3 regions of the Serratia sp. JSRIV002 genome follow, and region 3 is predicted to be linked to each of the others. Evidence: predicted binding sites of a transcription regulator. Region 3 holds the regulator's gene; each other region holds the start of a gene.

Region 1 (10,984 bases), 110 kb from region 3:
GACCCAGTCCGCTCCGCTGACCGCAGGTGAACATATTGTCGAAGCCGTGGTGCCAACCAAGCAAGAGCGCGAACTGCTGCAATTGGAAGACCACGAGCCGGGCCTGCTGATCCATCGTCGCACCTGGTCTGGCAAAATGGTGGTGACCTCTGCCCGCCTGCTCTATCCAGGCAGCCGCTATCAGCTGTTTGGCCGTTTTATCAATCAGGTTTAAGTTGGACAGAGCGTGCTACCCAGGGGGCGCAGTTTATGTGCAGCGCCCCTAGTGCCGTTTCCGGTACCGCTAGACCCTGCCTTTTTCGCGTTTCATCACATCTCGGTAACAAATATTTATCCCCTCTCTTGTCGCAGCCCGGCGAATGCGCTAGGTTGTTTTTAATTGTATATACAACCATGTGGGAGCGGGAACACCATGACGTCTGAGATCCACTGCGACAGCCTGTGGCACGGGGCCGATATCGTCACCATGCGTGACGGCAAGTATCACATCATCAGCAACGGGGCGATCGCCGTACGCGCAGGCAAGATTGTCTGGATGGGTGAACAGGCCGCCATGCCAGCCTTGGCCGCGACCAAAACGGTGAAGCTTGACGGTGGCATCATCACCCCCGGCCTGGTGGATTGCCACACGCACCTGGTGTTTGGCGGCAACCGCAGTGGTGAGTTTGAACAACGTTTGAACGGGGTGAGCTACGCAGAGATTGCCGCTCAGGGCGGTGGGATTATCTCCACGGTCAAGGCCACGCGCGATGCACAAGAAGAGTTGTTGCTGGAACAAGCCTTGTTCCGCCTGCGGCCATTGCTGGCAGAGGGTGTCACCTGCGTAGAAATCAAATCCGGCTACGGCTTAACGCTGGCAAGCGAGTTGAAAATGCTACGTGTCGCACGTCGTCTGGCAGAAATATTACCTGTCGAAGTGAAAACCACCTGCCTGGCCGCTCATGCCCTGCCACCGGAATATGCCGGACGCAGCGACGACTATATCGATCTGGTGTGCAATACCATCATCCCTGAAGCCGCAGCAGCAGGTCTGGCAGATGCAGTAGACGCGTTTTGCGAACATCTGGCCTTCTCCCCTGAGCAGGTTGAGAGGGTTTTCGCAGCCGCAGAACAAGCTGGCCTGCCGGTGAAACTGCACGCGGAGCAGCTTTCGGCTCTGGGTGGCAGCACATTGGCGGCACGGCATCATGCCCTTTCCGCCGATCACCTGGAATATGCCACCGAACAAGATGCAATGGCGATGGCAGCGGCCGGAACCGTGGCGGTACTGTTACCGGGGGCCTACTACTTGTTACGAGAAACGCAGTGCCCACCGGTTGAGCTGTTCCGCAAACACGGCGTCAAGATGGCCATTGCCAGTGATGCCAACCCTGGCACCTCACCCGCACTATCGCTGCGTCTGATGATTAATATGGCCTGCACCCTGTTCCGCCTAACGCCGGAAGAAGCGCTGGCAGGCGTCACGCTGCATGCCGCCAAGGCTTTGGGCCTGCAGGAAACCCACGGCTCGCTGGAAGTGGGCAAAGTGGCCGATTTTGTTCACTGGCCGCTGGCACGCCCGGCAGAGCTGGCTTACTGGTTGGGCGGCCAACTGCCCTGCACGGTGATTTTCCGAGGAGAAGTCCGTTAATGATTTGCGATCCTTTCGAGTTCCAGAGCGGCCAACTGCCGCTGTTGATCAGTATTCCCCATGCTGGCACCCGCTTGACGCCAGCGGTTGAGAAAGGGCTCACCGATGAGGCCCGCCCCCTGCAAGACACCGACTGGCATATTCCACGGCTGTACGATTTTGCCCGTGCCATGGGTGCCAGCATCCTGGTGGGTAACTATTCGCGCCTGGTGATTGACCTCAACCGGCCGGCAGATGACAAACCGCTCTACACCACCGCCACCACCGGTCTGTTTCCGGATGTGTTGTTCGATGGCCGCCCCAGTTTTCTGCCGGACGCAGCCCCTTCGGACGAAGAACGGGCCGGATACCTGCAGAACATCTGGCAGCCCTACCATCAGCAACTACAGAATGAGCTGACACGGCTAAAAGCCCAACACGGTTACGCCTTACTGTTTGACGCCCACTCGATCGCCTCCGTGATACCGCGCCTGTTCGACGGCAAGCTACCCGATCTCAACCTGGGCACCAACGGGGGTGAAAGCTGCCCTTCCTCACTGAGTGACAGGCTGGTCACCTGTTGTCAGCAACAACAACAGTTCAGCCACGTGCTCAACGGGCGCTTTAAAGGGGGCTACATTACCCGTGCCTATGGTCAACCGCAGGAAAACCAGCACGCGGTGCAGCTGGAGCTGGCGCAGGTGAACTATATGTCCGAGCAGACATTTGAGTTTGATGCCGCCCGTGCCGCACCTTTACAACGCCTGTTGCAGCAGATGATAGAAAGCATGCTGGCCTGGGGCGAGCAACAACGCTAATCCGCCACAACTCCGGTGCCGCTATCGCGCCGGGGTCAACCTTGCCCTCACCGATATCCCCTCCTGTCTTTCATACCCTTCCATGACGATTTGAGCACTGCATCCCAATTTTGATGGAAAGGTGACCCACTGGTCTGAACAGCGCACAAAACAGCGGCCCGTGACTTTTGCCTTGCGCCACAATTGGGCCTCTTTCATCCCATGCCCACCCGTTGCAGGCCAGAGATCAGGGATTGAAAGACCACCCTTGCCTTACCCGCCATCCACGTCTCTATCGTGGCTGTGGTAGACACTCGTGTGTAGTCGGCCACGGTGATGTGTGGCGTTCGTTATCTCAGGAGGAAACTATGTCTGACACCCCGCACTGGCGCGCCGCACAGGCAACCGCCGCTCAACTGTTGGCAGGCTGGCAAACCGCAGGCCAACCCGGTGGGGCTATCACCCTGTTTGACACTGATAACACCCAGGCAGTGGTGTGTGCTGGGCTGGCCGATCTGGCACGCCGCGATCCTTTCACTGCTGATACCGTGGTGCGCTATGCCTCCATCACCAAACATATTTTTGCCGCGCTGGCGCTTAATGCCACCGATAACGCTCTGCAGCTTGACGATCGCCTTGGCAGTCTACTGCCCGAATTGCAGGGACAATTGGCGGAGGTGACGGTAGGCCAGGCTTTGGACATGACCAGCGGGCTACCCGATATTCGGCAAACGCTGGGGCTGCTTGGCGTCTCGGTCAACACCGTCAGTGAGGCCCAGCCAGTAATGGAGTTTATCCATGGTTTAACCCGGCTCAACTATCCGCTAGGCAGTGAGATCACCTACACCAATACCGGCTACCGCCTGGTAGAAGCGGCGCTGAAGACTAAAGGGTACGCTTTTGATGATCTGGTTCAGCAGCATCTGGCCCGCCCTCTGGACGTACAGCTACAAGCACCCGAAAGCTGGTTTGATGTGGTGTCTGGGCTAGCTCCCGGCTATTGGCATACGGCCAATGGTTGGCAACAGACCAGCGCCGGCTTGCATCTCTCCGCCTCTGGCAGCCTGACAGGGAGCGCCAACGCCCTCACCCGCTGGTTGCAATGCCTGCTGGCCAATAACGGCCCTGGCAAAGGGGTCCTGACGCAGCTAAGTGCCCCGCGTCGGCTCAGCCAGGGCCAAGTCAGCCGTTACGGACTAGGGCTGGCGCAAACGCCGCTTGGCAGCCAGATATTGCTCGGCCATGGCGGTTCTCATGCCGGTTATAAGACCTATTTTCTGCTAGCGCCTGACCGGCAAGCAGGTGCCCTGCTGGTCGCCAACCGTGAAGATTGTGACAGCTTTGCCATCATTTTACAGGTGATGGCGGCGCTGTTGAACGAACCGCTGCCCCAACGTAGCACGGCGATCCCAGATGGCATCTACGCCACCCGGGCGGAACCCTATTGGTTGGAAGTTAAAGGGGGCAACGTGGCCTATCTGGGCTCCAACGAACCGCTGTATCAAAGTGAAGACGGTTATGCAGTATCGCTCTCGGCCCATCAGCCAATGCACCTTAAGTGGACAGGTGAAGCCATAGAAGGTGAAGTTGGCCACGTTGCACGCCGCTTTCTGCCGGTCGCTAGCGAAACGGTTTGTCTCAAGCAGGTTCAAGGGCACTGGTATCATCCACAATACCGCACCGCGTTTGAAATTTGCGGCAACCAGATCCACATCGGGGTCGGCCCGGCGGTGCAAACCGGCACCCTAAGTTCGCTGGGGGATGGGAGGATATTGGTTGAAAGCAACGATGGGCCCAACCTGAATCGGTTTTGTCTGTATTTCCGCGGTTACCAGGTCGATCTGATCGCCAGCCGCAGCCGTGTACTCACGTTCAAAAAGAACATTTGCGCCCGAGCGTAAAGGTTCGCCGTGCCATGACGGGGCGCTGCATGCTGCGCCCGCCTATCAGCCCGACATATCATTCACACCAATTATTAAAAAACAGATCGTGGCTATCAGGCAAAAAATTGTTCACGCGCAAAACTACTCATGATATCCGAGCAAATGCCGTAGATTTTTCTTGCGACAAAATAAGCCATCCAGTAATTTTAGTCGGCCACAGAAATGAGTAAACCTGCTCTTTTTCGTTGCACCTCAAAACCCATCTTATGTCATCGATAAATGATACTACTCAATTTCCCGCCGTCCCGTGCGGGATTTCTTTTACTACTTTTCACTACTATAACGCCACTTTTTAGTCTTTTTTGTTGCTGTTTTGTTGCGAATAATTTACCTTTAGGTCTTGAAAAGCTCAACCACTCAGCGTGGCGAAACCGCTATTTCTGGGCGTTTAGGAGTTATAACCATGCACATGACGTTGATGGAGTACATCCAGCTGCACTTCAATGGTGATATTTATCGCTATGCGCAATTTGAAGGTGTCAGCCGTGAGCAAATCCTCAAGTGGATCGACAATGAGTGCTACGTTATCAAGGGTAAATTGGTTATGCCGGTTAAACATTTACCCGCGGAAAGTTAGCCATAATGATGAAAAAAAACCCCGCCAACGCGGGGTTTCCTGTTTCTGATACCACGCAAAATCAGAAGTTATAACCGGCAACCAGGTAGTAACCCCAGCCGGTAGACTTGATTGGCCCCTGCGGCGTACCGATGTCTACCCCATCATTCCATTGACCACCGTTATGGAAGTAACGTGCCACGAAGGAGTAATGCCAGTGATCGTAGTTTAGCGCCAAAATGTGGCTGGAGGCGATAGAGTTGCTGGTACGTGCCTGACGGCCATCCACCACGAAGTTGTCGCTGCCCAGATCGGAATCAAAGTCAAAGTTGGTGAAACCGATATAGCTCAGGTTACCGCCCCACATTTCGGTCAACGGCACAAAATATTTCACCTTGAAGCGATAGCCGTCCCAGCTGTTCTCGTTGGATGCACCATAGTTCTGCCATTGGTATTTGGCATAAATGTTCATCGACAGGCTCATCGGCAGACCGGTATCGATATCGGTGCCTAGCCCCATATACCAGGTGCTTTGACGGGAGGCGTTGTTACGCCCCATGTCGTAAATGTAGTTGTTGGCAAAATACCACTCTTTGAACGGCCCAAAGCCCAGGTTGGTGCCGGTCAGTTTGTCGATGGAGAAGCGCGGCTCGATCTCCATAAACAGCGGTGAGCCTTTATCCCAGATACCACGGTTTGGCGTGTTACCGGTGCCGAAGAACTTTGGCACGTCCACGTAGCCATAGAAATCCAGCCAGTCTTTCTTGGCAAAGGCTTCATACTCCAGATACACGTCATTGTTCAGCTGCGGCCCGAAGCGGGTATGGTAGCTGCCTACTACGTTGACACTCTGATGCCACCAGTCTGAAAGATACTGGCTGTCTTTGCTTTCTGCCGCCATGGAAACGGGGCTGAAAGACGCGGAAAGAAGCACACCTGCTGCGAGAGCTATTTTCTTCATTTTATTACCACATGCTGAGTGGGCCATTCCCTGCCCGTTGGAATGATATGTGTCTGGCGACGCCTGCTGTAAACGAACGGTTACCTATTGCCGTTAGCCGTGCGCATTATAGAAAGCTCTCACTGTAATAATCTGTGATCCAGTCAGGCATTTTACCATCGCGTAATCGATTGCGTTCTCATTTTTTAAAATAAATTGCAGTACAAAACATTTTTGATGTGATTTTCATCATGTCGATAAGTTTCAAATGACGATTTTTGGTGTCTTGCTGTACAACACCAAATTTTAACCTGGGGGTTAAAAAGCGCGTAAAAAAGCCGACGCTTATGTCGGCTTAGTGGCAGGCGGGCGCAGGATACGGCCCCCCTTTATAGGGCGAACAGGTTGGTTTTTTCAACGGGCTCCGGGTACGGCCTTGGCAATGTTCTCTTGCCGGAATACCACCTCATCCCCCGTGGCAATTTCCCATTGGCTGACCGGGATATCGACTTTCGGCGAGGCCACGACTACCGAGCCGTGGATCAGCTTATCGTCACGGCGCAGGATCATCACATCCAACTGGTATTCATGCGGTAGGTTAGCAGTGGTCAGGCGAACGATATCACCAGTGCTGAAACTGTGACCATTAAGCGCTGGCTGCTGAATAAATTGAATATCTTTTCTCATTTTCCCGTTCCTTCTGGCAGAACACTTACCTTGAGATTAGCTCGAAATTCATTATTCTGCCGCCTGCGCAGGTAAAAAATAGGCCTCAGTCGGCGCGGGTGGCCCGCCAGCAAATCAGCGATCCTAGCGTGACCATCATCACCCCTTGCCAGAAGTTGAGGGTCAGCGCGGTGCTGAGTACCACGGCGGCAAACACCGATGACAATACCGGGGTAAAGTAAGATACGGTCGCCAGCAGCGTCATATTGCCATGCAGGATCCCGACGTTCCAAGCAGCATAGCCAGCCCCCATCGCCGTCCCCACGCACAGCAACGCCACCACAACCGGCAGGCTAAAGTGCATGCCGTTTTCATTACTGAAAGGATAAATCAGCCACAGCGCCAGCGCGGTCAGCGAGATAAACAGCACTACCGCGTTTTTGCCCTGGGCAATCCTCTTGGTCACGTTGCAATAGATGGCCCAAATCACCGCACCGCTGAATGCCAGCCCGTAACTCAACGGATTACTGCGCACGTTGGCCAGCATTTGTGCCGGTGACCAACCGCCGCTGCCACTCATGATCCAGCCAATCCCGAACAGGGAAAGCAACAAACCAGGCACCACCCACCATTTGGCCTTTTGCCCATTGAACAGAATGGCCATCAACACGGTAAAACAGGGCCAAAGGTAGTTGATCATCCCCAGCTCAATGGCCTGCATACGGTTGTTGGCATAGCCCAGCGACAGCGAGAGGCAAATCTCATACAGCACAAACAGCAGACTGCCGAGGATCAGATAGGAACGGCGGAACTCGCGCAGCTTGGGAATGCCCATCACTCCCAGCAGAAACAGCGTGCCCACGCTATAGATCATCGCCGCCCCGCCGACCGCCCCCAACCCTTCGCTGACGCTGCGGATCAGGCCAACCACGCTGCTCCATAACACAATGGCCAGCAGGCCGAGCAAGGTAGCTTTATGGGAAGCAGACAACGGAGGCATTAGCGTAGGATCCAATTGGTTATTTTTATACGATTTTTTACTCTACTGCCCTACCAGGGAAAAAGAAAGGGCGCAACGCTGCGCCCATGCCTTTACTGCTGAGGTTGGCGCTCCAACTGCGGCGGCGGCTGGCGGAAACGACGGGTAAGATAGGCTAGATAGCCAAACCCGAGCGCCGCCCACAGCAGCCCCATGGTCAGGGAGCTTTTTTCCAGGTTCAGCCACAAGATCCCTACCGTCAACGCACCCACCAGCGGCAGGATCAGGTAATGGAAGCGGTCTTTCCAGCTCTTGTTGCGCCCTTGTCGAATATAGAAGTGGCTGATCACCGAAAGGTTGACGAAGGTAAAGGCCACCAGCGCGCCAAAGTTGATCAGGGCGGTCGCCGTCACCAAGTCGAAGGATAATGCCGATAATGCCACCAGACCAACCAGCAGCACGTTAAGCGCTGGCGTGCGCCATTTAGGATGCACGTAACCGAAGAATTTTTCCGGGAACACATTGTCGCGCCCCATCACATACAGCAGCCTGGACACGCTGGCATGGGAAGCCAGGCCAGAAGCCAGGGTGTTGATAAAGGTGATGCACAGGAAGATCGACTGGAACAGCTTGCCGCCCACATACAGCGCGATTTCCGGCAGTGCCGCATCAGGCTGTTTGAAACGCTCCAGCGTCGGGAAGAACAGCTGAATAAAGAACGACACGGTGATGAAGATCACCCCACCATAGAGTGCAGTAAGGAAGATAGCGCGCGGGATCACACGGGCGGCATCGGGCGTTTCTTCACACAGCGTAGTGACGGCGTCAAAACCCAGAAACGAAAAGCACAGGATGGTGGCGCCGGTAATAATCGGCAATAAATGGGCGTTTTCACTGATAAAGGGTTGCAGACTCCACACCTGGCCAACCCCTTCGCCATTGTGCAAACCTCGTACCACCAGGAAGATAAACACCACGATAATCGCCACCTGCGCCACCACAAACAGGGTGTTGAAGTTTGCCACCAGGCTGACGCTTTTCAGATTGATGGCGGTGATCAGGATCACAAACCCCACCACCCAGACCCATGGCGGAACCTCTGGGAACAGGGCCGTAAGATAAATTTTGGCCAATAGCGTATTGATCATCGGCAAAAACAGGTAATCCAGCAGCGATGACCAGCCAACTAGGAACCCCACGTGCGGGTTGATAGCCTTTTGCGCGTAGGTGTAAGCCGAGCCCGAAGTCGGGAACTGGCGCACCAGCTTGCCATAGCTGATGGCGGTAAACAGCACCCCGGCCAATGCCAACAGGTAGGACGCCGGAACGTGCCCGTCTGTCACGCCAGAAACGATACCGAAGGTGTCAAACACCGTCATTGGCGTCAGATAGGCCAGGCCCATCATCACCACTTGCCACAGTTTCAATGTCTTGCGCAGTTGCGGTTTGCCCGCGCCATTATCGTCGATGGCACTTATCGTCATTGGGTTATTCCTCACCGGCGTCCTGTACGCCAAGTTGGAAGAAGTCATCACCGTCGCGCACGGCTTCGCCAGGCCACAGGTAGCCCGCGGGAATGCGCCGGCGCGCGGTAGGATCGGGCTGAGGACGTCAGGCGTTTTTCAGCATCCACTCGATTTCGGTTTCGGTGATCAGCCGCTCAAACTGCTGCAGCTCATCGGTCTTACAGGCCAGATAGACGTGGCTGAAACGTTCGCCCAGCAGCGCATTGAGCACCGGCTGGTGTTCGAACTCATACAGCGCATCGCTCTGGCGGATCGGGAAAGGTAGCCCCTCTTGCTCCAGCCCGTTGCCGGTGACTGGCTCAAGCAGCGGTAACTGAGTGTCGAGGCCGTAGACAATCCCGGCCAGAATGGTTGCCATCACCAGATAAGGGTTGGCATCGGCACCCGCCACGCGATACTCCACACGGTGGCTGTCGCGATCGCCACAGGGAATACGTAGCGCTACGGTGCGGTTGTTATGGCCCCAGGATGCCTGGGTAGGAACGTACATCCCCGCCTGGAAGCGGCGGTAAGCATTAACGTTAGGAGCCAGCAGCGCCATAGAGGCAGGCATCAAGGCGATCATGCCAGCCAGCGCCTGCTTCAACAACGCGGAGTCTTCACCATCCGCATCGGCAAAAACGTTGTTACCTTGCTTGTCCAGCATGCTGATATGCACATGCATACCGCTGCCCGCATGTTCCTCGTAAGGCTTGGCCATAAAGGTTGCATGCATATGGTGCTTCTCTGCCACCATGCGTATCAGCCGCTTTAATGCCAGGGCATGGTCACAGGCCTGTAACACATCATTGGTGTGATGCAGGTTAACCTCAAACTGGCCCGGTGACGCTTCCGCTACCGCGCCGTCGGCCGGGAGCCCTTGCAGGCGGGCAAGTTCGTCGATCTCGCTCAGCACGTCGGCAAAGTGGTTGAGGTTGTCCACCGAATAAACCTGGCTCTGGGTGTTACGCTCCTGGGTGCCTGGGGCGCAAGGGGGTTGCAAATAACCTTCCGGATCGCGCTGGCGATCGATGAGATAGAACTCCAACTCTACCGCTACTACGGGGAATAACCCGCGCTGACGCAAACGCTGCCACACTCGGTTCAGCACATTGCGCGGTTCAACGTCAAAGGGAGTACCATCTTCATCCAGCATGGTGAGCAGTACCTGGCCCAGATATTGCGGATCGGCCGCCGATGGCGTCAGGGTTCCGGCTACCGGCACACAAATATGGTCCGGCTCACCCAATTCCTGCCCCAACCCCGCTTCTTCCACCACGTTGCCAAGAATATCCATCGCGAACACCGAGGCCGGGAAGTAACAGCCCTTCTCCAGTTTACCCAGCCCGCTTACCGGGATGCGCTTGCCACGGAAGCTGCCGTTGAGATCGGTCAGCAGCACGTCGATATGCTGGGTTAACGGATAACGTTCCAGATACTTCTTCACTTCGCGCTGGAACGTGCTACTTCGCCTTTCTTCATTGTGTTGCACAAAGTTTTCGACTTCTACGATGTTGGTTTGCATGTTTCACCCGCCGTTGTGTTTGGTCTGTGGTTCTCACACTTACTGGCTTCGATGTTTTGACCATCTTGCTCAATATAATGTCCACCAATGAAACATAGATGCAACAAAAATGTTTTGCAAGTGTTAATTTTGGTTTGAATATTGGCCATTCGACTGCTAGATTTAGTGAATATTGAACAAAAAAGGCGATTAAACGGCTTATCGGTCATAATTTCGAACAACCTGTAGGGGATAGCATGGGCAATATATTTAACAGACCAATCGTCGGCGTCGTGATGTGCAGGTATAGGTTAAACCAGCACCTCACCCAGACCTTGCAAGAAAAGTACCTAAATGCAGTGTTAGCTGCCGGAGGATTACCGATCGCCCTGCCGCACGCGCTGGCAGAGCCGGAAATGCTGGCAGAGTTGCTGCCCCACCTCGACGGCATCCTGCTGCCGGGTAGCCCCAGTAATGTGCAGCCG
Region 2 (10,984 bases), 1.6 Mb from region 3:
TGCTGTGGTGGGTATTTTACCACTCGCCGCAGCAGCACCCGAACCTGAGCCAAAAGGAGTTTGATCTGATCAACGAGGATAATGAACCGGTACTGCCGAAGCTGCCGTTCTTTAAATCGTTGGCGATCCTGTGCAAAAACAAAAAATTCTACGGCATCGCCATCCCAGCGTTTCTGGCTGAACCGGCTTGGGCGGTGTTTAGCTTCTGGGTGCCGCTGTACCTGGCCACCGAGCGTGGCATGGATCTCAAACAGATTGCCATGTTTGCCTGGCTGCCTTTCCTGGCGGCGGATATCGGCAGCGTCGCCAGTGGTTATCTCACTACGCTGTATCGCAAATGGTTCGGCTGTTCACGGGTGAACTCGGTAGTGGCCAGCTCGGTGACCGGAGCCTTCATGATGGTATCGCTGGCGTTTGTCGCGATCACCAAAGATCCCTACATCGCAATCGCGCTGATCTCCATTGGTGGCTTTGGCCACCAGGTGATCTCCTGCATGTTGAGCGCGCTGGTAGTGGAATCCTTCGATAAAAACCAGATGGCGACGGTGAACGGTATGCGCGGCTCCAGCGCCTGGATCGCCAGTTTCCTGTTTACGCTGTTGATTGGTGCCGTTTCCGACACCGTCGGCTTCAACCCGCTCTTCGTCGCCATGGGCTTCTTCGATCTGATCGGTGCGATGTTCCTGATCGGTTTGATCGCCGAGCGCGGCAAAAAACCTTCACCTACTGCTTAAGTTGGATCATTATGAAAACGTTAAAAAACTGGACGCTGGCGGGGCAATACGCGGACCGTGTTGAACTGCTGGTGGACGAGCAACACCTGTTCTGCCTCTACGTGCTGGAAAGCAATCTGTTCCGCGTGCTGATCAAACGCCACGGTGAGCTGGCGCTGGATCGTACCTGGAGTATCGCCCCGCAGGAGGATGTGCCTTGGGAAGGACGCGATCGCCTCAGCGTCGCCGGTTTTAGCCTGCCGGGCTATCAACTTAACCAGCAGGCAGACAGTTTGACGGTAGCGACCCCGCAGCTACGCGTGACGATACATCAGCCGCTCTGGCTGGAATGGGAATATTGCAACGCGGCGGGGGAATGGCTACCACTGGCAGCGGATCGCCCAACCAGTGCCTATCTGCTCAATGCGCACGGTGACGGCGTGGCGCATTATCAGCGCCGTCACAAGGGCGAACGTTATTATGGCCTGGGTGAAAAGGCGGGCGATCTGGAACGTACAGGCCGCCGCTTTGAAATGCGTAACCTGGACGCGATGGGCTACAACGCCGCCAGTACCGATCCGCTCTACAAGCATATCCCTTTTACCATCACGCGTCGGGAAGAGGTCAGCTTTGGTCTGTTTTATGACAACCTGAGCAACTGCTGGCTGGATCTGGGTAATGAGATCGACAACTATCACCTGGCCTATCGTCGCTATCAGGCCGAGGCGGGCGATCTGGATTACTATCTGTTCCTGGGGCCAAAGGTGCTCGACGTCACCAAAGCCTTCGTGCGCCTGACCGGTAAAACCCATTTTGGGCCGAAGTGGAGCCTGGGGTACAGCGGCTCGACGATGCACTACACCGACGCGCCGGATGCCCAGCAGCAGTTGCAGCAGTTTATCCAGCTGTGCCGCCAGCACGCCATCCCGTGCGATTCGTTCCAGCTCTCTTCCGGCTATACCTCGATCAATAACAAACGCTACGTCTTCAACTGGAACTACGACAAGGTGCCGCAGCCTAAACAGCTTAGCCAAGCCTTTCACGATGCTGGGTTGAAGCTGGCGGCGAATATCAAACCCTGCCTGTTGCAGGACCATCCCAAATATCAACAGGTGGCAGAACTTGGCTTGTTTATCCGCGATTCGCAAAGCGACGCTCCAGAACGTTCCAGCTTCTGGGATGACGAAGGTTCGCACCTCGACTTCACCAACCCAGCGGCGGTTCGCTGGTGGCAGCAAGGGGTGACAGAGCAACTGCTGGAAATGGGGATTGATTCCACCTGGAATGACAACAACGAGTATGAAGTGTGGGATGGAGAAGCGCGCTGCCATGGCTTCGGCAAGCCAATCGCCATCAAGCATATTCGCCCGGTGATGCCGCTGCTGATGATGCGAGCCTCGCTTGAAGCACAGCAGCGCTTTGCACCGAACCTGCGGCCTTATTTGATTTCGCGTTCCGGCTGCGCCGGTATGCAGCGCTATGTGCAAACCTGGAGTGGGGACAACCGCACCAGTTGGCAAACCTTGCGCTACAACACCCGTATGGGGGTGGGGATGAGCCTGTCCGGGTTGTTTAACGTTGGGCACGATGTGGGCGGTTTCTCCGGCGATAAACCGGACGCGGAACTGTTGGTACGTTGGGTACAAAACGGGGTCATGCACCCGCGCTTTACCATCCATTCCTGGAATGATGATGCTACCGTCAATGAACCCTGGATGTACCCGGCGGCAACGCCGATGATCCGTGATGCCATCAACCTGCGTTATCGGCTGATGCCGTACTTCTACACGCTGCTGTGGCAGGCAAGCCATGATGATGAGCCGATGCTGCGGCCAACCTTCCTCGATCATGAGCACGATGAACGCACCTTCGGTGAGACCGATGATTTCCTGATTGGCCGCGACCTGCTGGTGGCCAGCGTGGTGGATCAGGGGCAGCGCCAGCGTGAAGTCTACCTGCCGGATAACGTCGATGGTTGGTACTGCTTCTATAGCGGCCAATGGTACAGCGGTGGCCAGAGCATAGTGCTGGAGGCACCGCTGGAGCGCTTGCCGTTGCTGGTGCGCGCTGGGGCCGGGCTCCCGATGTCACAACGGTTGGGGCATGTAGACAATGCGGCAGACGATCGCCGTGAACTGCGGCTGTTCCCCACCAAGGGCTGCGGATGGTCCTCAGGCCTGCTGTTTGAAGACGACGGGGAAAGCCATGGCTGGCAGCAGAATAATGCGCTGTGGCTCCGCTGGGAGGCAGTGAGTGACAATCAGCGCATCGAGCTGACCTTCACCTGTGAAGGGCATTTCAAACCGACGTGGCAGGCGCTGAACATTGTGTTGCCAGCAGGTGAGACTCGCGAACTATGGGTGAATGGGGTTTGTTGTGATAGCTATGTGCTATGACTGATGCCACATCCCAACCCTCTACTGAGGGTTGGGATGCTATCAAACGGGATGAAGTTTGGCCTAAAAAAGAAGCAGTCGATCGGCTCTGCCACTAACGGCTATTCCACCACGCGTTTCTTACGCGGCTTTTTCGCCACGGTGACGGTTTTGACTTCGCTCTCCACCCAGCCATCCTGCAGGCGGGTTTTCAGCATTTCCCCAACCTGTGCCTGCTTGGTGGTTTTCAGTAACTCACCCTGTGGTGTCTGCGTTACGCTATAGCCGCGAGCCAAGGTTGCCAGCGGGCTAACCGCCTCCAACTGACTACAGGCGACGCCAAAGCGTTGGCGATAACCATTAAGTTGCCGCTCCATCCCCTGTTGCAAACGGTATTCCTGCTGCTGAACACGCTGCTGCAAGCGGTGGATGCGGCCCATCGGCTGGACCTGCGCCAGGCGCTGCTGTACGCGTTCACTGCGGCGAGAAGATAGCCGTAATTGCTGCTGCATCCCATCTTCCAAACGGCGCTGTAGCTTGAATAACAGCGTTTGCTGCCGCGCCAGCCTCAGGTGCGGATGCTGTTGTTGCAAACGGTGGTTGATGCGGGTGAACTGCTGCTGGCGCTGCGCCAGATAATAGTCCATCGCCATTTCCAGCCGCTGTTGCTGTGACTGCAATTGGCGCAACAGCTCAAGCTGATTACGGCTGACCAACTCCGCCGCAGCGGAAGGGGTAGGTGCCCGCAGGTCGGCAACAAAGTCGGCAATGGTGACGTCGGTTTCATGGCCAACGGCGCTGACGATCGGGATACGGCTGGCAAAAATTGCCTTCGCGACGCGTTCGTCGTTAAAACTCCATAAATCTTCTAACGAGCCACCGCCGCGCCCGACGATCAGCACATCGCACTCATCACGGCGGTTGGCGGTTTCGATCGCGCGAACGATCTGCAACGGAGCTTCTGCCCCTTGCACGGACGTGGGGTAAATCACGATCGGCAGTGAAGGATCGCGCCGCTGTAACACCTGTAAAATATCGTGCAGTGCCGCGCCGCTGGCGGAGGTGATCACCCCAACGCATTTGGCCGGGCTTGGCAATGGTTGCTTGAACTGTTGATCAAACAGACCTTCGGCTGCCAGGCGCTGTTTCAACTGCTCGAATTGCTGTTGCAGCAGGCCGTCACCGGCAGGCTGCATGCTTTCGGCGATCAGTTGGTAATCACCGCGTGGTTCATAGAGGGTGATGCTGGCCCGCACCAGAACCTGCTGGCCATTTTGCGGGCGAAAGGTAGTGCGCCGGTTGCTGTTGCGGAACATCGCACAACGCACCTGGGCACGGTCATCTTTCAGCGTAAAATACCAGTGGCCGGAGGAGGGCTGGGAGAAGTTGGAGATCTCGGCGGAGAGCCAAATCTGCCCCATTTCCATTTCCAGCAGCTGTCGAACCGTCTGATTGAGGCGGCTTACGGTAAAAATGGACGGTGAAGTAGGTAGTGACATGTGACCCAGATCAAATTTCAAAACAAGCACTTAATTGGTCGATATTACAGCTCGGCGAAAGGTAATCAAGAGTTTTTGTAAGAAAGTGCTGGAGGCAACCGATTACGCTCTGTATAATGCCACGGCAATATTTTATCTTTTCCGCATCCACCTTGGTGAGATATTGCCCATGCTACGTATTGTAAAAGAAGCTCTAACGTTTGATGACGTTCTCCTGGTTCCAGCCCACTCCACAGTTCTGCCTAATACCGCAGATCTTGGCACCCAACTGACCAAATCCATCCGCCTGAATATCCCTATGCTGTCCGCAGCCATGGATACCGTAACCGAATCCAACCTGGCCATTGCGCTAGCGCAGGAAGGCGGTTTGGGCTTCATTCACAAAAACATGTCCATTGAGCGCCAGGCGGAAGAAGTTCGCCGGGTGAAAAAACATGAAAGCGGCGTGGTCACGGACCCACAGGCCGTTACTCCTTCCACCACGCTGGCTGAAGTGAAAGAGTTAACCGCGCGTAACGGCTTTGCCGGTTACCCGGTTGTGACCGAAGAAAACGAACTGGTGGGGATCATTACCGGCCGTGACGTGCGCTTCGTCACCGATCTGACTCAGCCTGTCACCGCAGTGATGACGCCAAAAGAGCGTCTGGTCACCGTCAAGGAAGGCGAAGCGCGTGAAGTCGTGCTGCAAAAAATGCACGAAAAACGCGTTGAAAAAGCGCTGGTGGTGGACGACAGCTTCCACCTGCTGGGCATGATCACCGTTAAAGATTTCCAGAAAGCAGAGCGTAAACCTAACGCCTGTAAAGATGAGCATGGCCGTCTGCGCGTAGGCGCTGCGGTGGGTGCCGGTGCCGGTAACGAAGAGCGCGTTGATGCGCTGGTCGCTGCCGGTGTTGACGTACTGCTCATCGACTCTTCACACGGCCATTCCGAAGGCGTGTTACAGCGCATCCGTGAAACCCGTGCCAAATACCCAGACCTGCAAATCCTTGGCGGCAACGTCGCAACTGGGGCTGGTGCCAAAGCCCTGATGGAAGCCGGGGTGAGTGCGGTGAAAGTCGGTATCGGTCCTGGCTCTATCTGTACCACTCGTATCGTAACCGGCGTGGGTGTTCCGCAGATCACCGCTATCGCCGATGCGGTCGAAGCACTGGAAGGGACGGGTATCCCAGTTATCGCTGACGGTGGTATCCGCTTCTCTGGCGATATCGCCAAAGCGATTGCTGCCGGTGCGTCCTGTGTGATGGTTGGCTCAATGCTGGCGGGTACGGAAGAATCTCCGGGCGAAATCGAGCTGTATCAGGGCCGTTCGTTCAAATCTTACCGTGGGATGGGTTCTCTGGGCGCAATGTCCAAAGGTTCCTCCGACCGTTACTTCCAGACCGATAACGCCGCTGATAAACTGGTGCCGGAAGGTATCGAAGGCCGTGTGGCCTACAAAGGCATGCTGAAGGCGATCGTACATCAGCAGATGGGCGGTCTGCGTTCCTGCATGGGCCTGACCGGCTGTGCGACCATCGACGAACTGCGTACCAAAGCCGAGTTTGTGCGCATCAGCGGTGCCGGTATTCAAGAAAGCCATGTGCATGACGTGACCATCACCAAAGAATCACCAAACTACCGCATGGGCTAATGCTTTAACCTCTCTCCTGCGGGAGAGGGGCAGGGATGAGGGGGGCAACCTCTCATCCCAAATACCCTTTTTGCTCTTTTTCTCTGTTGCTGGAATTTGCCTCACATGACAAAAAATATTCATAAGCATCGCATCCTGATCCTGGATTTCGGTTCACAATACACCCAGCTGGTTGCTCGCCGCGTGCGTGAGATTGGCGTTTACTGTGAGCTGTGGGCCTGGGACGTCAGCGAAGAGCAGATCCGCGAGTTCAATCCAAGCGGCATCATTCTCTCCGGTGGCCCGGAAAGCACCACCGAACTGAACAGCCCGCGTGCGCCAGAATATGTCTTCACCGCCGGCGTACCGGTATTGGGCGTGTGCTATGGCATGCAGACCATGGCGATGCAACTGGGCGGCCATGTACAGGGGTCAACCGAGCGCGAGTTCGGTTATGCTCAGGTGGAAATCACCCAATCAAGCGCCCTGATCCGCGATATCGAAGATGCGATCAGCCCGGCAGGCAAACCGGTATTAGACGTATGGATGAGCCACGGCGATAAAGTTACCGCTATCCCGTCAGATTTCGTCACCGTTGCCAGCACCGATACCTGCCCGTTTGCCATTATGGCCAACGAGGAAAAACGCTTCTACGGCGTACAGTTCCACCCGGAAGTCACCCATACCCGTCAGGGCCAGCGCATCCTGGAGCGTTTCGTACTGGATATCTGTGGTTGTGAAGCGCTGTGGACGCCTGCCACCATTATCGGAGATGCCGTTGCGCGTATTCGTGAGCAGGTCGGCGAAGATCATGTGATCCTCGGCCTGTCTGGCGGCGTGGATTCATCCGTTACCGCCATGCTGCTGCACCGTGCCATTGGCAAGCGCCTGACCTGCGTATTCGTAGATAACGGCCTGCTGCGCCTGAACGAAGCTGACCAAGTGTTGGAAATGTTCGGTGACCACTTCGGTCTGAACATCGTGCATGTGGCGGCAGAGAACCGTTTCCTGAGCGCGCTGGCGGGTGTGGATGAGCCAGAAGCCAAGCGTAAGATCATTGGCCGCGTCTTTGTCGAAGTATTCGACGAAGAAGCCTGCAAGCAGAGCGCCGTGAAGTGGCTGGCTCAGGGCACCATCTATCCGGATGTGATCGAGTCTGCCGCTTCCGCTACCGGCAAAGCACACGTGATCAAATCGCACCACAACGTCGGTGGCCTGCCGAAAGAGATGAAGCTGGGCCTGGTGGAACCGCTGAAAGAGCTGTTCAAAGACGAAGTGCGCAAGATTGGTCTGGAGCTGGGCCTGCCGTACGACATGCTGTACCGCCACCCGTTCCCAGGGCCAGGTCTGGGCGTGCGCGTATTGGGCGAAGTGAAGAAAGAATACTGCGATCTGCTGCGCCGTGCCGATGCGATCTTCATCGAAGAGCTGCACAAAGCCGATCTGTACAACAAGGTCAGCCAGGCATTCACCGTATTCCTGCCGGTGCGTTCCGTTGGCGTGATGGGCGATGGCCGTAAATACGATTGGGTTGTCTCTCTGCGTGCGGTAGAAACCATCGACTTTATGACCGCGCATTGGGCACACCTGCCGTACGATTTCCTGGGCCGTGTTTCCAACCGTATCATCAACGAAGTCAACGGGATTTCCCGTGTGGTTTATGATATCAGCGGGAAGCCACCGGCGACGATTGAATGGGAATGATAAGTTAATATCAGCCTCACTCGATAGCGTGAATAGAATGAAAATCCTCTGTTTTACAGGGGATTTTTCTTTTTCAGTGAGCATTCATTGTGTTAGCCTCGAAAGTTTTGCCATCGGCATGATGTGGTGGCAGAATACGGCAAACTAACTTTTAAGAATTTTTTCGCATTGAATATTTTTTTACGTTATGCATCTGTAGGTGTGCTGAACACCTTTGTTCATTGGGCTGTGTTTGCGCTCATGTTTTTTAGTGGTTTTTCCCAATCAATATCCAACGTTGTTGCCTTTTGCATCGCGGTGACCTTCTCGTTCTTTGCAAACGCCAGATGGACCTTTAAAAAAGAAGCGACTACTGTCCGCTACATGGCGTATGTGCTGTTTATGGGGGGCATGGCATTTTGCGTAGGTTGGATCGCAGACGAAGTAAAGGCTAACCCAATAGTCACACTGATTACCTTTTCTGCAGTAAGTCTCATTTGTGGCTTCATTTATTCTAAACTAGTTGTATTCAAGGATGATAAATGAAAATATCGTTGGTAGTTCCTGTATTTAATGAAGAAGAAGCAATTCCTCTCTTCTATAAGTCCGTTCGTGAATATAAAGAGTTCGCAGACAAAGATATAGAAATCGTGTTTGTAAACGATGGCAGTTCTGATAAAACAGAGAACATAATATCAGCCTTGTCGCTAGCTGATGAGAAAATAAAAGTTATAAATTTCACGCGTAATTTTGGCAAAGAGCCTGCCTTATTTGCTGGTTTGGAGGCATCTTCGGGTGATGTCATCATTCCTATCGACGTAGATCTTCAAGATCCAATAGATGTTATCCCGTTATTGTTAAATAAATGGGAAAATGGTGCGGAAGTTGTTTTAGCTAAACGTATAGATAGACAGAGTGATGGAAGAATGAAGCGTAAAACTGCAGAGTGGTTTTATCGCATTCACAACAAAATAAGCAAACCGGCCATAGAAGAAAATGTCGGCGATTTTAGGCTTATGTCTCGAGAAGTCGTGGATAACATCAAATTACTTCCCGAAAGAAACCTGTTTATGAAAGGGATATTAAGCTGGGTGGGCGGAAAGGTTGACATCGTCGAGTATTCAAGAGCCCAACGAGTTGCTGGTTCAAGTAAATTCAATGGCTGGAAACTGTGGAATCTGGCGATAGAAGGTATCACCAGTTTTTCGACCTTTCCGCTACGGGTATGGGCATATATCGGTTTTTTCGTTGCCACTTTATCCTTCATTTATGGTGCATGGATGATTCTGGATAAATTAATTTGGGGCAATCCGGTGCCGGGCTATTCCTCTATTATCGTTTCTATCCTCTTCCTTGGAGGTGTGCAGCTAATAGGAATAGGTGTCCTAGGTGAATATGTAGGACGGATTTACGTAGAAACAAAACGCAGGCCGCGTTACATAGTTAAAAAGTGAGATGGGAAATCAGATGATCTGCAAAGACGATAAAAAAACATTGGCCTTGTATTCAGGCTTGGCTCTGCTGTTTATATATCCTCTTATTCAAGCTGGGGTGTTTTACAGGGATGACTTAGACCGAGCGATTACAGGTCAATATGGATGGCGTGGCTTAGGGCGGCCAATTGCGGATATTCTGATGAAAATCCTATCGGCGAGTGGGCGCTATAATCTTGACCTGTTTCCCTATACAATGATTGCATCTTGTCTGTTTATAGGTGCAGCTTCCTTCTTGCTTTTCAAACATTTGGTTAAAATGGATGTTCCGCATGCCAAACTTGTAGCGGCACTTTTGATATTCAATCCTTATCTATTACAAAATATTGCCTATAGATACGACTCTTTAGGTATGGTAATTGCCTTGTTTCTTGCCGTGTTAGCCTATACCTATAGGAACGACAGCATAATTCGTGAAGGCTCAATAAAAATAATAGCGGGCGTGTTATCGCTAACCCTCTATCAACCATGCATGAATATTTTCATCGGCCTGCTTGCCATTGATATGATGATTATTGCAGTTAAAAGTGAATCTACAATAGCTCATTCCATAAAATTAATAATAAACAAGGCAGTGACATTTGTTTGTTTTTATCTTGTGTACATGCTGTTTTTTGCTGTAAGAAACAACTCTCGTTCGGACATTATTTTGCCGAATGCTGAGGGGGCTGAAAAACTGTTAAGCACGATAAAGGGATTAAAAGAGCTGGTTTTGTCGTATTTTTACGGCCCTGTTTATATCTATTTCCTGGTGCCTGTAGTGGTTGCTTTGGTATTCATGATGGTCAGCAACTATGCACATGCCAAGAAAATAATTTCATTCATGACATATGCTTTGCTGTCATGCTTTATTTTCTTGGTGTCTCTAATGGGGCCAACAGTCCTTCTGCAAGATGCTCCCGTCTTCCCAAGGACTTTGGTTTCATTTTCGGTACTACTGGTTATTATTGCCATTCCGATTATGTATTTTTCTCCTAGATTAAAATATCTATCGCTCGTCCCGCTAATCACCGTTTTTGCATTCAGTGCTCAGCTAAGTAGCGCCATCAAGTCACAGCGTGAATATGAAGATTTTGTTTTTAACATGATTGCCAGAGAAATGCTGAGCTACCCAAACATAGAGACTATCGGCACTACTGGGCAAGTGAATATTAACGAAAGAACCAAGTTAATCATGGAAAACAAGCCGCTGATTGGCCATTTTCTTAGCCCGGCCTCTGAGTTTATAGCGTCTTTCCAGTTGATTAATAAGGGATTAACGCAAACGCTGCATGGTTACGTTGATGAGCAAGCCAATATGGATAGACTTGCAGGGATGAGAGAAAAAGGCATTAAGCCGGTATCCTCTAATAAGGACTATTCGTTATACGTTTCTGGTAATGAGGCCATAGTCACATTGGGAACCACTAAACATTAACTACTTATATTGGCTCAATAATTTTTAACTGAGCCTATGAATTTGGTTTATCTGCATCAAGCGGTTAATCTGGCCTGAGTTCGGAATTCAAATGGACTCAGGCCGTTCAGGTTATTGCTTTGCTACTTATCTATGCTTTCTCAGGAAAATTATCCATCAATATATAGCTGGCATCCTTACGTTTATGTTGAT
Region 3 (10,984 bases):
AGGCACGTTTTTGGGATTGCAGGTTGGTCAGGCGGGCGGCGGCAATACGCAAGATATCCTTCAGGTGGTGGGGCAGTTTCTTTTCCAGGCCAGCTGCGATAACCCGCTGAAAAAATATGTCCAGCCGCTCGCACTCCCACCAACCGTCCATATAGCTTTCGCCCAGCCCCAGAGAGCCGTCTTGCAGTACGCGTTTAAAGAAATTGGGATTATTGATCTGAATATCGAAAGGGCGTGAACCATTGATTTCAATGCCGGCCATGCTAAGCATTTCATGAGCGATACGATACCAATGGTTGTCCTGGATGCTCAGATCTTCTATACACGATGAACTCATAGCTTCTCCATCACCTTCTTCTGACTTATGATCCTGCAGAATTTAGCGTAGACAATTTCTACAGGGACATACGTATACCTACGGTAAAAATTCACCGTGGTGTCTGAAATCCGACTTGAACAGAGGAAATTTAAGAGACTCCCTGCGTCAAAGGACGCGGGTAAATTCAACCTTAAATAAAGTGTGATGCCATCCACGTACGCAGCAGTTGCTGCAATAAGAACTTAGTATAACTGTTATTCTAAAAGGTCGTTTTTGAGTATAGGCTTGCCGAGGCGTAGACTCAACTGCAAATCGCGCTCGGCAAGAATTTTCATTAAGTGACTATTTACAGAGACAATTATGACACGGAGTCGGCACGCTTCTGCTGTGTCATCTGAGTTTCATCCGTTCCTTTCCCACGCTGGATCAGATAACCCAAGGCTGCCAAAAATACGGTAGCCACCATTACGGTAGCCGTGGCTAACAGCGGTTGGGCGATAAATGCCGAAACCAACAGGCTGGCGATAAAACATAATCCCAACTGCAGCGTGTTTTGCAGCGCAGCAGCTTTGCCACTGTTGTTGGGGAAGGGCATCAACGCATTGGCTACTAAAATAGGATAGCTGGCACCGTTTACTAACGCCATAAAGCAGAACGGGATCAGCAGAGTGGTCAACGTTGGCTCACTTAGCGTGGCGATCAGATACAACGCCACCATGCTGACACCGTAAGCTAACAGCAACCACGGCAGCAAGGTTTTGCCAGAGATGCGATTTAAGGCGCTACGGCAGCTATAACCCCCCAATAAGAAAGCCAGCGTTTGCGGCACATAGCTCAGACCAATATCGTTGGGGCTATACCCCATATCGCCGAGGATAAAGGGTGAACCCGTCAGCCAGGCGAAGAAGCCAGCAGAACAGGCAGCAAAAACCATCACGTTGCCGCTGAACACCGGGGATTTCAAGATCTGCATAAAACCAAGGCTGGGCTTTTTATCGGCGGAAGGGACCAGTCTGCTCCGGTCTTTCAGCAGCAAGGTGGGGATCAGCAGCAGGGCGGTGATCCCCAGCAGCACGGCGAAAATGGCCCGCCATCCCATATGGTTAAGCAACCAGGCACCCAGCAGTGGGGCCAGCGCCGGAGAGAGGGCGACCAGCGGCATAATGGAGGCGAAAACGCGGTTGGCTTTGCCATCGCGGTAGCGATCGACCACGATCGCCTGCCAGGTGACGGCGGCGGAACAGACGCCAATGGCTTGAATGAAGCGCAGTGACCACAGTTGTGCCACGTTCTCGACCCAAAGCATACCGAGACAGCCGATTGCGAACAGCGCCAGGCCAATCAATAACACGGGCTTACGGCCAATACGGTCGGACAGCGGCCCCCACAGCAACTGGGCAAAGGCAAAGCCTGCCAGGAAGATACTCAGGCTGGCGCTGATCGCCCCAGCGGAGATTTGCAGATCCTGCTGCATTGCGCCAAAGGCAGGCAGGTACATATCGGTAGCCAGATAGCCCAACATACTCAGGCCGGCCAGGTAGAACATAAATCCAAAATTTCGCATTGCTATTTCTCGTTAAAATTATGTTGTCGCAGGTTTTGAAGCGCCGGCAAGTGTATACGGCTGGATCTCTGCTTGTGAAACGGTAATATTTGCAAGGTGCTGTTAAAAAATTTGAAGGCAAACATATGTGGTCTGAATATTCACTCGATGTGGTAGATGCGGTAGCGCGGACCGGCAGTTTCAGCGCGGCGGCACAGGAGTTGCACCGCGTTCCTTCTGCTGTGAGCTATACGGTGCGTCAACTGGAGCAATGGCTGGCAGTGCCTTTGTTTGAACGCCGTCACCGCGATGTGGAACTCACGCCAGCGGGGGCGCTGTTTATTAAGGAGGCGCGAGTTGTTATCAAAAAAATGCTCGATACCCGACGGCAGTGTCAGCAGGTGGCCAACGGTTGGCGCGGGCAACTGCGGATTGCGGTCGATCTGATCGTCAAACCCCAGCGCAGCCGCCAGCTGGTGCTGGATTTTTATCGCCATTTCCCCGACGTGGAACTGATGGTACAGCCGGAAGTCTTCAACGGCGTGTGGGATGCGCTGGTCGATGGCCGCGCTGAGATGGCTATTGGTGCAACACGGGCGGTACCGGTAGGCGGCGGTTTTGCCTTTCGCGATATGGGCTTTATGAATTGGCTCTGCGTAGTCCATGCTAAACATCCGCTGGCCGCCTTGCAAGGAAAGCTGCGAGACGATCAGCTACGACCTTATCCCTCGTTGCTGTTGGAAGATACTTCGCGCAATTTACCCAAGCGTGTGACCTGGTCGTTGGACAACCAGCGGCGGTTGACCGTGCCGGACTGGGTTTCGGCGGTAGATTGTTTGCGTGCCGGGCTGTGTGTGGGCATGGTACCCGCGCATCGGGTATTGCCGTTGGTACAAAGTGGCGAACTGGTGGTATTACCACTGCATGAGCCTTTCCCGCCTAGCGCCTGCTGCTTGACCTGGCAGCAAAACGCCCAGTCTCCGGCCATGGCCTGGCTGTTGGACTATCTGGGCGACAGCGAAACGCTCAATCAGGAATGGCTCAGTGAAGAGGAGTCGGGTGCTTAATCGGGCGCAGTATTGCAGCGCCCCAACAGGAGTTAACGGCGGTAATCGACAAAAGGACCATCGGCAACTGAGCGGCGCTCGATGAGTTTTGGATGCACTTCAATCACCTGCGATTCTTCACGCTTGCTGATAATGCGATCCAACAGCATGGTAAAGGCCATCTCGCCCAGGCGCTCTTTCGGCTGGTGAATGGTGGTCAGCGCCGGGGTGAAGTAGCGGGCATTACGCACGTTGTCGTAGCCAATCACCGAGATATCCTGCGGTACACGCAACCCCAGCTCATCGGCGGCGCAGATCGCCCCCATGGCCATAATATCGCCGCCACAGAAAACGGCGGTTGGACGATGCTTTTGCGACAGGATCTGATGCATGGCTTTGTAGCCAGATTCAGGCTCGAAATCCCCCTGCACGATCCATTCTTCGCGCACTTCGATGTTGGCTTCCTTCATGGCTTTCAGAAAGCCCTGGTGGCGACCTCCACCGGTATTACGCGCCAGTTGACCAGGAATGGCACCGATGTCACGGTGGCCACGTTCGATCAGGTAGCGGCCTGCCAGGTAGCCGCCCTCGAAGGCATTGTCGATAATGGTATCGGTGAAGTCTCCGCGCGCGGTACCCCAATCCATCACCACCATGGGAATGTTACGGTAATCTTCCAGCATGCCCAGTAGCTGATCTGGATATTCTGAGCACATCACCAGCAAGCCATCGACGCGTTTTTGCGCCAGCATTGCCAAATAGGCTTGCTGTTTATCCAGATTATTGTGCGAGTTACACAAGATCAGGGTATAGCCTTTGCTGTAGCAGCTGTTTTCCACCGCTTCGATCACTTCGGCAAAATAGGGGGCCTCGCTCGAGGTGGCGAGCAAACCGATCGATTTGGTGTGGTTGACCTTGAGGCTGCGGGCCACGGCGCTAGGTGAATAGTGAAGCTCTTTGATGGCGGCCCAAACGGCCGTTTTGGTATCTTCGGCGACGAAACGCGTTTTATTGATAACGTGCGAAACGGTAGTGGTAGAAACGCCAGCGCGTTTGGCCACATCTTTAATCGTTGCCATGTAAAAAATGACTCCTAAACCCACATGTTACAGCATGTAAGTATGATGTTAATCGTTTGCCTGCGTAGATCCTTCCCCAGATAAGCGAAAACTGAGTTTTTAGTGCTGAAGTCGTAAATCGCTTGAACAGGGAGGGGCAGTTTATCGGTACGCAGTTGTGAACTGCGGATTTTGTCGCATATTGAAGAAAAGTGGAAGAGCTAATCGGTAATTATCAGCGGGGAAATCATAACAAGATTTTAATCACGAACTGTGGGAAAATGATTTGACGTATAAACTGTGTGGCTTATGCTCTGGAAAAGCCAATCTGAGAGGGAGTTGTATATGGATACCAATTTGAAGATGTCATTACTCACCACCGTGGGTGCTTTGGCAATGATTATTGCTTTCAGTTTTATTGCCGCATTGAACTGATCCGCAGCAGAAAAACAAAGGCGCAGCTTGATGCCGCGCCTTATTATTAGCTAGTTACCCGCCGTTAAGCCAGGTTTTCTGCCACGAACGCCCAGTTCACCAACGCCCAGAAGTTTTCCAGGTACTTTGGCCGCGCATTGCGGTAGTCGATATAGTAAGCATGCTCCCACACGTCAACGGTCAATAGCGGAACGTCTGCGCCGGTCAGCGGGGTTGCCGCATTTGAAGTGCTGACGATCGCCAGACTACCGTCCGCTTTTTTCACCAGCCAGGTCCAGCCCGCGCCGAAGTTTTTCACGGCGGCATCGGTGAACTGCTCTTTAAAGGCGGCGAAGGAGCCGAATGACTTATTGATGGCCTCTGCCACTGCGCCCGTTGGCTCGCCACCACCTTGCGGTGATAAGCAGTGCCAATAGAAGGTGTGGTTCCAGACCTGAGCGGCGTTGTTGAACACGCCGCCGGTGGAGGTCTTGACGATCTCGACCAGGGATTTGCCTTCGAACTCGCTACCTTTCACCAGATTGTTCAGGTTAACCACGTAGGTGTTATGGTGCTTGCCATAGTGGTATTCCAGCGTTTCTGCGGAAATGTGCGGTTCGAGAGCGTTTTTCTCGTATGGTAATGCAGGTAATTCAAACGACATTGCTTTCTCCTTTTATAGACAATACGCCTCTCCGACGCTGCAGGCCTAAGGGGCCGAGGGCGGAAAAACGCAATTGCACCACTTTTGTTATGGTTATTAATCTTAACAACTTTCCGAGCGAAAAGAACATCCAAAGTGTGCCAAGTGACTGATTGTTTAAAGTTGCAGCGGGTGATAGAGAGCACGGCCGAGCAGTTAGCTCAGCCGTGAAAGGTTAACGGATGGTGGTAGGGGTCACTACGCGGCGGGCACCAATGTAATGGTTTTGCCAATAGTCGTTATCTAACTGACTGATGCGAATTTCTTCACCGGTACGCGGTGACTGGATGAACTTACCGTTACCAAGATAGACGCCAACGTGATCGGCGGTGCCACGGTTGTTGATGCGGAAGAACACCAGATCGCCTTTCTCAAGCTCATTACGCTTGATCGGCGCTGCATCACGCAGGTGGTACATTTCGTTGGCGGTACGCGGCATTTTAATTTTCACCACGTCTTTGTACGCGTAATAAATCAGCCCGCTGCAGTCGAAGCCTGTACCAGGTGAAGACCCACCCCAGCGGTAGGGCTTACCCATTTGCCCCATCAGCTTGGCCATGGCGGTCTGCTTGGCGTGCTGATAACGTTTTTTGTGAGCGGCGGAAAGTTTCAACGGCTTTTCGCGGCCAGCCAATTTTGCCGTAGCTTTGCCTTCTTCACGATGGCGACCATAACCTTTTTTATAGCCTTTTTTAGGCGGAGTTACTTTTAGCTTGGCCGTTTTGGTTGCCTGGCTTTTGGTTTTAACGCTGGTGGTTTTTTTTGCGGTCTTTATCGTTGCTGGTTTGGTTTTTAGCGTTTTCGGAGGGGTGGCTGCCTTCACTTTTTTATTGGCTTTCTCCGCTTTCTTTTTCTTGCGGTCGTCTGGCCGGGCTTCATTAACGTGACTCTTGCGCTGCTCGGCAGAAACACGTGCCTGTGGCGCAGCGTGCGCCAAATTGAAGAAGAGCTGCGTAAATAGCAGCACAAAAAGTGTAATAATTAACCGCATATCGACGTTACCAACCTTGGCTCCGAAACAGAAATCGAATGAGTCACAGTATTCCCGAAATTCACCCTATAAAACAGCGTGGATCTCATAAATACTAATCCATATTGTGAGAAAACGTTAATGGCATTTTTATTGTTGCAAAATCAAACGCCTGGCGCCTAAAAAAGCGACAGAGATCATGTGGTTGGCTTATTGCTCGCCGGCATTGCGCAGGGCAAAGATAATAGTGAAACGTCCCGATTAAAAATGTTATTCTGGGGCTATGTTTTAACCGGTTCGGTGTGTCCGCCGCTTTTGCTAAGGCAATCAGAGAATGTCCCTGCAAAAGATGGCGTTTTCTTGGCACCGGTCCTGCCGCTACAATAGCTAGTGTGATGCATGTTGTAGCCATGATGTGGCTTGAGGAAGCAATAATGACGACGATTGAAAAAATTCAGCAGCAAATTTCTGCCAACCCGATCCTGCTGTATATGAAAGGCTCACCGAAATTGCCAAGCTGCGGTTTCTCTGCTCAGGCCGTGCAGGCGCTTTCAGCCTGTGGCGAACGTTTTGCCTATGTTGATATTCTGCAAAACCCGGACATCCGCGCTGAGCTGCCAAAGTACGCCAACTGGCCAACCTTCCCGCAGCTGTGGGTCGATGGTGAACTGGTTGGCGGCTGCGATATCATCATCGAGATGTACCAGCGTGGTGAACTGCAGCCGTTGATCAAAGAAACGGCCGAAAAGTATAAAGATCAGGAAGACCAGCAGCCTTAATGGCGCAGGGTTTTACCCAATAAAATCGGGCGGCACCTTTAACAGTGCCGCCCGATTTTTTATGTCTGTCAGTTTGCCAGCAAGCTATTGCGATTCAACGTTGGCAATCGGCCAGCCACCGAGACGTTTCCAGCGGTTGACCAGTTCACAGAACAGTTGGGCGGTTTGCTGGGTATCATACAGGGCTGAGTGTGCCTGGCTGCTATCAAACGGCATACCGGCGGCGATACAGGCTTTGGCCAGCACCGTCTGCCCTAATACCAGCCCACTAAGCGCAGCGGTATCAAAGGTGGCAAATGGGTGGAACGGGTTGCGTTTCAGGCTGGCGCGCTCGGCGGCGGCCATCAGGAAACTGTGATCAAAGTTGGCATTATGCGCCACGATGATCGCCCGGTTACAGCCCTGATCCTTAATGCCTTTACGCACGGCTTTAAAAATCGCATGCAGCGCATCATATTCACTCACTGCACCACGCAGTGGGTTATGTGGATCGATACCGTTGAAGGCCAGCGCTTCCGGTTGCAGGTTCGCCCCTTCAAACGGTTCTACGTGAAAATGCAGCGTTTCATCTTGCTGTAACCAACCATTTTCATCCATTTTCAGCGTGACGGCGGCAATCTCTAGCAGCGCATCGGTCTGAGCATGAAACCCGGCGGTTTCCACATCAATAACAACGGGATAAAACCCACGGAAACGGCCACTCAGGGCGTTAAGATCACTTTTTTCGGCCATCAGTTTCTTATCTTTAGCGAATTCAGCGCGCATTATGACAAATTTCTTGTCTTGGTGCAGCGGAGATAGAAAGCAGGGCGCATGGCGCGCCCTGGAGAAACCTCAGTTACCGAGGCCGTGACCTGCATGCTTGTTCTCGATCAGTTCGATCTTGTAGCCGTCTGGATCTTCGACGAAGGCAATTACGGTGGTACCGCCCTTGACTGGACCGGCTTCGCGTGTGACTTTGCCACCGACCTGTCGGATGTTGTCGCAGGTGGCGGCTACATCATCGACGCCCAGAGCCAGATGACCAAAGGCGGAACCCATGTCGTAGCTGTCGACGCCCCAGTTATAGGTCAGTTCGATAACCGAGCCTTCGCTTTCATCGCTATAACCCACGAAGGCCAGCGAGTATTTGTACTCGGTGTTTTCGCTGGTACGCAGTAAGCGCATGCCTAATACCTTGGTATAGAAGTCGATGGAGCGTTGCAGATCGCCGACACGGAGCATGGTATGGAGTAAGCGCATAATTTCCTCTGATTGGATATGCCGCGGCTGACGGCAGGTGACTTGAACAGCGTCAGACAGTATAGCCTTGTCGCATAAGGCAATTCAACGCGTGCGGTTGGTGATAGGGTAGGTTACGTTGTCACAAACAAAAATAGCTGCGGATAATAGTGCAGCAGGCGGGAGCCATACAGAATGCCGACACGCCGTGGATCCTTCCATGGAGGCTCGTATCGCGCGTCGATGCGCTCAACGGTCGGCTAACCTGTATGACCCCACCTGTCAGAGGCTTAGTGTATTGCGGTATTTAGCGCCCCTGTTTAGCTGAGCGTTACAGTGTCGGATAATCGGTATAACCCTCGGCACCGCCGCCGTAGAAGAAATCGGCACGCTGCTCGTTGAGTGGAGCCTGCTGTTTAAAGCGTTCCACCAGATCTGGGTTGGCAATATAGCTGCGGCCAAAGGCGACGGCATCAATAAAGCCTTGGGCGATCAGCTCTTCCGCTTTCTCCGCCGTATACGCACCCGCGCCAATAATCACGCCTTGGAAGTGCGCTCTTACTGCATCGCGGAACGCGGTTGAGTAAGGCTTGCCACCGGCCCAATCCGGCTCGGAAATATGCAGGTAGGCGATACCGCGCTTGTTCAGCTCTTCGATCAGATACAGCGCCGCTTCTTCCTGATCTTCGCCGTTGTCCAGGCCATTGAACGGGCCCAACGGTGAGATACGGATACCAACGCGATCGGCTCCGATTTCAGCAATGCTCGCATCGACCACTTCCAGCGTCAGACGGGTACGGTTTTCAATGCTGCCACCGTATTGGTCAGTACGTTGGTTGGACGCCGGAGACATAAACTGGTGCAGCAGGTAACCGTGCGCGGCATGCAATTCAATATAGTCAAAACCGGCTTCACGCGAGTTGGCCGCAGCCTGGCGGAAATCGTTGACGATCCCCGGGATTTCGTTGGTTTCCAAAGCACGTGGGGTAGAGGTTGGCACACGGACCCAGGCACCGGTTTCATCACGCACCGTGGTGCGGGTTTCGGCATTGATCGCTGAAGGTGCGACGGGAGCCTGCTGGCCAGGCTGCAAGCTTGAGTGGGAGATGCGGCCTACGTGCCAAAGTTGCACAGCGATATGACCCTGTTTGTCATGTACCGCCTGGGTGATTTTTTTCCACGCGGCGATTTGTTCTGGGGTATGCAGACCGGGAGCTCCGGCATAACCTTTCGCCTGGAAAGAAATCTGGGTGGCCTCGGTGATCAGCAGGCCAGCGCTGGCACGCTGAGCATAATATTCCGCCATCAACGGCGTAGGGATGTCACCTGGCTCGATGCTGCGCAGACGAGTCAGCGGGGCCATGAACACTCGGTTGGGTAAGGTGGTGTGGCCAACTTTGAGCGGAGAGAACAATTTTTCAATCTTCATAGTGCATCCTATAGTATTAGACCAGTCGACTAGTGATGGTAAACAGTATCGCTACAATGTCTTTCGGGTAAAAAAGGGAGTTTATGGCTGCGCTGGGCGCAACAGCAATTCGATACTTTCCAGCGCACAGGTCAGTGGGGCAACAGAGTGGCGGATTTTAGCCCGCAACGATGCGCCCAACCACAGCGAATACAGCGTTTCCGCCGTGGCCGCCGGGCTCATAGTGATAGCCAGTGAACCTTCACGGATACCACGTTCGATCGCGTCTTGCAGATGACCAATCACGCGGCTGGTGCCAGCTTCCAACGCATGGCGCATAGGTTCAGAAAGATCGCTGACCTCTGCGGAGAGTTTCACTGCCAGGCAAGCGTTATGGCACTCACTGCGGCAGTGGAAGCTGATGGCCTGGGCATAATAACTTAATAACTGATTACGCGCGTCGCTGCGAGAGTCGGCAAAAAGCGCCTGCATTTGAGCGTCATAATGGGCAAAATAGCGTTGCAACATCGCTTCGCCGAAGGCTTCCTTCGAGCGAAAATAGTGATAGAACGACCCTTTGGGCACGCCAGCGGTAGCGAGCAGCTCACTGAGGCCCATGCCGGTAAAACCAAGGCGCAGGCTGAGCGTTTCGCCGGTAGCGAGCAGATGTTCTCGGGTTTCCCCGTTGCAATTCGTCTGTTTTGTCATAATGAAAATGAGAATAATAGACCGATTGGTCTAGGTCAAGTCGCAGATAAAAAAAACCGGGAAAAAATCCCCGGCTCTGACGGTAAAAACGTCGACCAACTTACATTCTATCGAGTTGCTGCACAAGACCTCATGCCGGTGTGCAGCATGCTGCGTCAGTCTAGCTGCGGCAGCGCTGCAGAATATCCAGGTTGGGCTGATATTGCTGTGTCTGCACATTCAACATGCCCAACAGGGTGTGGAACAGATTATCCTGTGAAACCTTGTCGTTATCCGCCAAGGATTGCAGGCATTGGCGGTTAATGCCGAAATTGCGTTCATAATCGGCCGACATCCACATCAGGAAAGGCACGTGGGTCTGCTGAGAAGGCGCGAACATATAAGGCGTACCGTGCAGATACATGCCATTCTCCCCGAGCGATTCACCGTGATCGGAAAGATAGACCATCGCCGTATTGAATTTGCCGCTGTATTGCTGCAACAGCTTGATGGTGCTGTCCAGCATGGCGTCGGTGTACAGTAGCGAATTGTCGTAGGTATTCACCAGTTGCTCGTGGGTACAGTCCTGGATCTGGTTGCTGTCACAGGTGGGTGAGAACTGGCGTAATTCGGGCGTACTGCGGCGGTAGTAGGCCGGGCCGTGGCTTCCCATCTGATGCAGTACGATCACACCGTCCCCTTTCAGGCCGTTGATATAATCGTCCAGTTTATGCAGCAGCACGTTATCCATGCAGACATCGCCGTCGCAATACTGCGAAAGCTTCAGCTTGGTCATGTCGATATGTGGGATGCGATCGCAGGCCCCCTTACAACCG

The links. Region 3 encodes PurR, which represses purine synthesis genes. Its sites were predicted from a motif close to CANGCAAACGTTTGCNTG; they were not measured.
Region 1: KGP26_RS12860 (nucleoside-specific channel-forming protein Tsx) is a predicted target of PurR. The motif match lies at 6,026-6,043, and genes of this name have one in related genera.
Region 2: guaB (IMP dehydrogenase) is a predicted target of PurR. The motif match lies at 4,679-4,696, and genes of this name have one in related genera.

The regions. Positions count from the first base shown of each region.
Region 1 covers NZ_CP074143.1:2,721,065-2,732,048, reverse strand. The annotation lists gene hutC (histidine utilization repressor) at 1-214, shown strand, start outside; gene hutI (imidazolonepropionase) at 413-1,630, shown strand; gene hutG (N-formylglutamate deformylase) at 1,630-2,427, shown strand; gene KGP26_RS12870 (serine hydrolase) at 2,775-4,307, shown strand; gene KGP26_RS12865 (hypothetical protein) at 4,753-4,926, shown strand; gene KGP26_RS12860 (nucleoside-specific channel-forming protein Tsx) at 4,988-5,866, opposite strand; gene KGP26_RS12855 (hypothetical protein) at 6,260-6,532, opposite strand; gene yddG (aromatic amino acid DMT transporter YddG) at 6,618-7,511, opposite strand; gene KGP26_RS12845 (APC family permease) at 7,604-8,974, opposite strand; gene KGP26_RS12840 (glutamine synthetase family protein) at 9,102-10,520, opposite strand; gene puuD (gamma-glutamyl-gamma-aminobutyrate hydrolase) at 10,757-10,984, shown strand, end outside.
Region 2 covers NZ_CP074143.1:4,454,923-4,465,906, reverse strand. The annotation lists gene KGP26_RS21025 (MFS transporter) at 1-734, shown strand, start outside; gene KGP26_RS21020 (glycoside hydrolase family 31 protein) at 746-3,109, shown strand; gene xseA (exodeoxyribonuclease VII large subunit) at 3,211-4,587, opposite strand; gene guaB (IMP dehydrogenase) at 4,757-6,220, shown strand; gene guaA (glutamine-hydrolyzing GMP synthase) at 6,326-7,903, shown strand; gene KGP26_RS21000 (GtrA family protein) at 8,030-8,428, shown strand; gene KGP26_RS20995 (glycosyltransferase family 2 protein) at 8,425-9,336, shown strand; gene KGP26_RS20990 (glucosyltransferase domain-containing protein) at 9,350-10,792, shown strand; gene KGP26_RS20985 (putative quinol monooxygenase) at 10,923-10,984, opposite strand, start outside.
Region 3 covers NZ_CP074143.1:2,835,421-2,846,404, forward strand. The annotation lists gene cfa (cyclopropane fatty acyl phospholipid synthase) at 1-337, opposite strand, end outside; gene punC (purine nucleoside transporter PunC) at 678-1,883, opposite strand; gene punR (DNA-binding transcriptional activator PunR) at 2,009-2,929, shown strand; gene purR (HTH-type transcriptional repressor PurR) at 2,962-3,987, opposite strand; gene KGP26_RS13400 (YnhF family membrane protein) at 4,312-4,401, shown strand; gene sodB (superoxide dismutase [Fe]) at 4,466-5,044, opposite strand; gene KGP26_RS13410 (C40 family peptidase) at 5,259-6,074, opposite strand; gene KGP26_RS13415 (Grx4 family monothiol glutaredoxin) at 6,485-6,832, shown strand; gene rnt (ribonuclease T) at 6,917-7,597, opposite strand; gene gloA (lactoylglutathione lyase) at 7,667-8,074, opposite strand; gene KGP26_RS13430 (alkene reductase) at 8,385-9,482, opposite strand; gene KGP26_RS13435 (TetR/AcrR family transcriptional regulator) at 9,564-10,169, opposite strand; gene eptA (phosphoethanolamine transferase EptA) at 10,330-10,984, opposite strand, start outside.